Regions from separate parts of the Vibrio panuliri genome, predicted to be linked through region 3. Evidence: riboswitches for the same ligand, from Rfam matches in the RefSeq annotation. Region 3 holds a riboswitch; each other region holds the start of a gene.

The links. Region 3 has a riboswitch for lysine ahead of GZK95_RS16445 (Na+/H+ antiporter NhaC family protein). Riboswitches for the same ligand answer to the same signal wherever they lie in the genome.
Region 1: another riboswitch for lysine. It lies ahead of lysC (lysine-sensitive aspartokinase 3); the one in region 3 lies ahead of GZK95_RS16445 (Na+/H+ antiporter NhaC family protein).
Region 2: another riboswitch for lysine. It lies ahead of GZK95_RS05510 (Na+/H+ antiporter NhaC family protein); the one in region 3 lies ahead of GZK95_RS16445 (Na+/H+ antiporter NhaC family protein).

What each region holds. Positions count from the first base shown of each region.
Region 1 covers NZ_AP019654.1:376,080-378,357, reverse strand. Annotated here, with positions in the region: gene GZK95_RS01865 (pyridoxal-phosphate-dependent aminotransferase family protein) at 1-739, opposite strand, end outside; lysine riboswitch at 935-1,113, shown strand; gene lysC (lysine-sensitive aspartokinase 3) at 1,241-2,278, shown strand, end outside.
Region 2 covers NZ_AP019654.1:1,210,088-1,212,365, reverse strand. Annotated here, with positions in the region: gene GZK95_RS05510 (Na+/H+ antiporter NhaC family protein) at 1-1,249, opposite strand, end outside; lysine riboswitch at 1,355-1,538, opposite strand; gene GZK95_RS05505 (H-NS family histone-like protein) at 2,209-2,278, shown strand, end outside.
Region 3 covers NZ_AP019655.1:352,130-354,407, forward strand. Annotated here, with positions in the region: gene GZK95_RS16445 (Na+/H+ antiporter NhaC family protein) at 1-775, opposite strand, end outside; lysine riboswitch at 864-1,037, opposite strand; gene GZK95_RS16450 (SgrR family transcriptional regulator) at 1,320-2,278, shown strand, end outside.

The sequences.
Region 1 (2,278 bases), on a different replicon from region 3:
TACGCTTGCCTTCCCCACTCCAATAGCCCAAAACTAAGCTCTGATCTAAAAACCAACTCTGTACTGGTGTTGAGCGGCGCTGAATTTTCTCAATCGCTTGTGCTGAAAACGTTAAAGGAGCAAGCCCCGGCACACACGATAGACATTTCTGACTGCCCGAGTAAACGGCGTCTAACTGCCATTCATCCACCTTCAGTGGTACGCCACCAAGTGACGTCACGGTATCAACAATGGTAAGAGCACCATACTGTTTTGCCAATGCACCAATAGCCTGCGCATCAGACACTGCTCCCGTTGACGTTTCAGCATGAACAAATGCGACCATCTTGGCATCAGGGTTGTCTTTCAGTGCTTGAGCTACTTTATCAACCGTGACTGGTGCACCCCACTCGTCATCCACCACCACAGCTTCACCACCAGCACGAATCACGTTTTCACGCATTCGTTCGCCAAAGACCCCGTTACGGCACACAATCACTTTATCGCCGGCCTCAATTAAGTTAACAAAACAGGCTTCCATTCCCGCACTTCCCGGGGCTGATACTGCAATCGTAAACTCATTTTCGGTTTGAAATGCATACTTTAGTAGTTGCTTTAACTCATCCATCATTGCGATAAATAGCGGGTCCAAATGACCAACCGTTGGACGACTTAATGCCTGCAATACTTGAGGAGAAATATCAGAGGGTCCCGGCCCCATTAAGATTCGACGCGGTGGAATAAAACTTTGAATGGTCATAATTGCTCCTTGCAGCATACTTTAGTTCAACTCAGGTAAGGCCACATTAAATCAAGTTCTCACAATGAACAATTGTTCATAAGTCTATATAGTGATGTAACTGCGATACATTTACTTGCGAGATAGTTGTTAATTTTTATCGAAATTAAGTAAAAATAGCGATTGACTTTGATCACATAAAACCGTTCAATAATTAAACACAGAAGAGGAGCACTGCCTAGGTAGATGCATCGTGGAGCCGCAACTCCAGCACGATTCATTGAGGGAGAGCAGTGCCGAGACGTCGCTAAATTGTCGGTTTAGTGTCGTCGGTTGACTTGAGTTGACTCTCATCAACTGTCATCAGCGCCGCCTGATGATGCGCTTCTGAGGTGATTATTATTACCAAATAACTTACCTCTATATATCGCACAACACTCTCTTCTCGTCCGTTCTAATCGGACCAAAACAAAGGACGTTGGGAAACCAGCAATAACATTTAGGAAGCCGTGGAGAATCGCTGTGAGTTCTTTTAATGTCGCCAAATTTGGCGGAACTAGTGTCGCAAATTTTGAAGCCATGAGCCGCTGTGCGGTCATTATCGAAAACAACCCCAATACCAAACTGGTTGTCAGTAGCGCTTGCTCTGGCGTCACCAATCTATTGGTTGAATTAGCCAATGGTGTCAGTGATGAGCAAATGAGAACAGAGCTGCTGCAGAAACTGGCTAATATTCACGACGCCATTCTGGCAGAGCTTAAAGACGCCACAGAAACGGCCAATGAGGTGTACAAGATCCTCGATACCGTCACAAGCTTGGCGGAAGCCGCTTCAATTCAATCAAGCCACAAATTGACTGATCACCTTGTCGCTTGTGGCGAGTTGATCTCTACACACATTTTGGCGCAATTACTGCGAGAAAGAGGCATCAATGCTGTTCGCTTTGATATTCGCCAAGTTCTGCGTACTGACGATAATTTCGGCAAAGCAGAGCCTGACGTACCCCAAACGGCGCAACTAGCAGAAGCGCTCTTACTGCCACTTTGCCGAGATCATGTTGTTGTGACACAAGGATTTATTGGCTCAGATGAGCATGGTAATACGACCACACTTGGTCGTGGAGGTAGCGACTACAGTGCCGCACTGATTGCTGAAGCTGTTAAGGCTGAAGGGTTAGAGATTTGGACTGATGTACCCGGCATTTACACCACCGATCCTCGTATCGCAGAAAAAGCGGCTCCAATTGCAGAAATTAGCTTTAGCGAAGCCTCTGAAATGGCAAATTTCGGCGCTAAAATCCTTCACCCATCAACGCTAGTACCTGCACTTCGACATGATATTCCAGTCTTTGTTGGCTCATCGAAAGAGCCTGAAAAAGGGGGAACATGGATTCGTCATCAGGTGCAAAGCTCACCATTATTCCGCGCTTTAGCACTGCGCTGCAATCAAACAATGGTGACACTACGCAGCGATAAAATGTTCCATGCGTACGGATTCCTTGCCAAAGTTTTTGAGATCCTCGCCAAGCACAAAGTGTCGGTTGATTTGATCACAACATCA
Region 2 (2,278 bases), on a different replicon from region 3:
CGAATGTTCCCCAAGAACTGCCTGTCGAGAATGCCATCACCCCTGAGAGCAAGAATAGGATCACTGGTAACCATCGTGGATCGATATTGCCTTGCGCCAATGTCGACAGATAGCTACCTGTTTTCATGTCGCCAATCACTGTACCAATAGACCAAGCGAAGATGAGGATTAGAATCGCACCAAACATCGATTTTGCGCCAATCCAAAGTGTGCGATTAATATCAGCAACAGGTAAACCCTGTTTGAATACGGTAAACAACGCAACAAACAAACCAACTAGACCACCGTAAATCAAAGAGGTGCCAACATTGGTGTTCTCAAACGCGCCTAGTAAAGCAAATGGTTTACCCATTTCTTCCAGCGCTTGACCACCTGTGTAAAGCATAGAAGCAACGGTCGCGACAACCAAAGCCACGATAGGCAGAACCAGATCAGACACCTTACCTTTGTCGCTTTCGGCAATGTCTAACTCTTCATCCAATTCACGAGCGGCTTCCAAATCATCACTTTGCTGATTGTCAAAGCCTCTGCCTTGTGAAGCAGCGATTTCATGATCGCGCATTTTGCCGACGGTTAAACCAAACCATGCAACCGCAAACACCATTAGAAGCGCGAAGATCGCATAGAAGTTCATCGGTACCAAACGCATATACGCGCCCAGTGCTGAGTATTCTGTAATACCATGAGAAACAAGGATGCCACTGATAATCGTCATAATGTATGCCCCCCAGCTTGATGCTGGCATGACGACACACATAGGTGCAGCGGTAGAGTCGAGAATGTAAGCCAGTTTAGCGCGCGATACATAGAAGCGGTCTGTCACTGGACGAGAAATTGCGCCAACTGCCAAACTATTAAAATAATCATCAATGAAAATGAAAATACCTAAAAAAGCGGCCAGTAACTTAGCGCCACGCTTACTTTTTACGCGAGACTGCGCCCAGTCAGCAAAAGCACGTGTACCACCCGATAGGGTAAGCAATGCGGTCATCATCCCTAGCAATACTAGGAAACCAACAATACTCATATTGCCCGCGTTAATTGAACCGTCTTCAACAAAGACGCCAAATACGGTGTTTTTCACGTAAGTGAGCGCATTGCCCATTGAGTAGTCAGCCAGTAAAACGGCACCTAAAACGATACCCATGCCTAGCGACAATAAAACGCGACGTGTAACAATCGCAAGCGTAAGTGCCACTACTGGAGGCAGTAGTGATAAAGGAGATGATGCAAAATCGATTAAACTCATGATCTTCGAAACCAGTAATAATTGGTTAGAGATCTACTGCAGACACATAGATTTCAGATCTATGCATGTTGAACATAGCGACAGGGAAGCGAACACTCCACCCAACCCTACAGTAGCGCTCCATAGTTATACAAATAATAGACTATGGCAGTGTTGCCCCTATTCGAACGCAACCCCAGCGAGTGGCTTTGATATGCCAGTTCACTTCGGCGGATAAGACCTTTTACGCTTGCTCATTGGCATCACCCCAACAAACGTTACTGATTCTTCCCGCGCCTCTACCGCACTGACCAAAGATTAAGCCATATAACAAAGATGTTAACTTAGCATTAACCAATGCAGTGCATTAGGTAACGGTCATTGTACTTATCTGATTCACTTTTACAATACATCTAACTAGAAATTATATACTCGAGTGATTTGCGTATACACAAATGGTTTCAAGATAGGCTATTTGGTAACACACTCCCCTCGTTGAACCAAGCACCTTGAGATAAATCCAACCAAATGAAAATATAGCTACCCCGCTGTTGGTTTTGATTTGTTTTAATACAATCATGCCGGAGGCAATTCTCATAACGATGTGATTGCATACAACACTTAACTTGTTATTACTCGACAATACGTCTCATTTATGGGAGGTCAATTAAAAATCAGTTATACCAATTTAAACTATTCCCTATTTCTGAGATAAAGGCTTAAGTGGGGATAATCAATGAAGTCGGTATTATTTCATAAATTAACTGGAAGTTATGAAACTAAGCACTATACTTAGCGCTTGCTGTTTATTCAGTGTGCTCATGCTTTATGTTAACAATAGAATGTGATGTGAGCTTAAAAGTTTCGCATTCTCGCTTTTCTAATTATTTATTTTATTTAATTTACAATAATTGAATTGTATTATTCTAGTTAGGATATTAATATTACTTTGTTGCTTACAATTATATTGGTGAGACGTTATGTCGGAATTAACAAAAACTCTTTTAAACATTCGTAGTCTTCGCGCTTTTTCTCGTGAACTAACTCTTG
Region 3 (2,278 bases):
CCGGCGTTTCGATATCCAAACCAACAGGGCGTCCGCGAGATTCGTCCCACAACTTACCTTCTAGCGCCCAATCTTCATGTTTACGCATTGGACCAATATCAAGCTGAAATGCGATGACAAACACGACCATCACCAAAGTAAACACTGCGTAGAGGTTCATCGGAATCATTTCTACGAATGCAGAAATTGGGCTTTGGTCAGTGACGTGGTGCGCAGCCATGATACCGCCGATAAGGGCAATGATGTAAGCGCCCCAAGAAGAGATTGGCATTAATACACACACCGGTGCCGCCGTTGAGTCGAGCAGGTAAGCTAGCTTGGCTCGCGAGATTTGGAAACGGTCAGTCACTGGGCGACAAATCGCACCCACGGATAGGCTGTGGAAGAAGTCGTCAATAAAGAAGATGAATACCATCAGACCGGTCAGAGATTTGGCGCTGCGGCGATCTTTACAACGTACTGCAGCCCAATCGGCAAACGCTTGTGTTGCACCAGAGACACTCATTAAGCTGATGAGTGCGCCCAATAGCAACATAAAGATGATCATGTTGGCGTTTTCGCTGTTCAACGTACCGTCAGCCCATACTAAATGAATCACTTTATTGAACAGGTAATGCGCAGTCTCTAACGGCGAAAACTGATTGAGCATTAAAGCACCAGCAACAATACCAGCGCCAAGTGACAGCAATACGCGACGCGTAGTGACTGCCAGAATCACCGCCAGAAGGGGCGGTACCACAGACATCAAAGAGTCTGAAAAATTAATGAGGTTCATAATCTCTACACCTACAACTATAAGGTGGAGATCTACCGAAAAGAGGTGTAACGAAGACGTCTGAAGAAATGACAAAAGACTTGTTACCCCTTCAGGTAGCGCTCCATAGGACATAATACTATGGCAGTTCTGTGCCTATTCGACACAGACCCAGCCACTGAGCATGACGGCTCAAGTGACTTCGGCGCTGACTCCTTTCTCCGGCATCATCGGGATCATCCTCCGCTCGGTTACTATTAGGCAGCGCGCCTCTACTGATTAAGGGTTTACCGCGACATAATAACAGGCGGGTGGAGCAAAACAAGAACTATATCACGCCAATTGGGAATCAAATTCGATGATCAACTGCTTCCGTGGTTAATGTTTGAACGTTTACTTCGATTAGGCGTGTGTTAGCAAGATTATACGTTTAGGAAACTAAAGTTATGAGTGATGCAAACGTTGATCTCTTAACCCCATCTTTGCCTATTGACCTACTACTACTGCTAAGATTAGTGGATGTGTATCAAGAGTCGATAAAGACTCTTTGACGTCAAGGGAGCATATGTCTGAGCTTATCAGCACTATTCACTTGCAGCGCCTAAAGCAGCTCGAAGACAGCTTTGGTCATGGTGAGGTTGAAGTTACCATTCCTGAGCTGGCGGAGGTTTTATTTTGTTCGACGCGGAATGTGTCCAAAATAATGAGTAAACTTCAGACGCTAGATTGGATTCATTGGTCAGCTGGAAGGGGGAGAGGTAACAAGTCGCACTTTGCTATTCTCAGCAGTTTTGAAGAGTTGTTGCTTAGTAAAATACAATCAAAAATTAGAACGGGCAGTTTGAACGACGCCTATCAGATTGCCGAGGTGTTTCATTGTCAGGAATGGTTCACACAGAATCTGCCCAAATGGCTAGAAACCTTTTCTGAAAATCGAGACAACTCAGATGATGTTATTTTCTTAATTCCGTATCCTCTAGAGCGTTGTCATCCTCTTGATTTATTTGATATCCACTCTGGTCTGTATGCGAGAGTATTGTTTGATACACTGGTCAAATTTGACCCAGCAAGCCGAACTTTTCAGCCCCATTTAGCTCATCAATTTCAAACAACAGAGTTTGGTATCGCATTTAGAATTCGCCCCAATGTGCACTTTCATAACGGTGTATTACTCACCCCGCAGTTGGTTTGTGAGCATTTAAATCGATTAAGAAATCACAGTCCGTTATACCAGCAGCTACTATCTGCCGTGGATAGTTTTGAAGTGAATAAGCAATGGGTAGAGATGCGATTGAATCGCGATGATCCTATGTTGCTGCATCTATTCGCGGATATTCACTTCGCGATTTTTCTCGACAATGACGCAGAGTCAGGCTTTCCTATTGGCACTGGCAGTTACAGTTGGGAGCAGCGCTCAGAATCCTGTTGGACACTAGTCAAAAATGAGCGCTATTTTGGGCTTCATGGAATTGTTCGGCGGGCTGATTTTTGGCGTGTAGATGCAAAGCAAATACACAGTGAGCA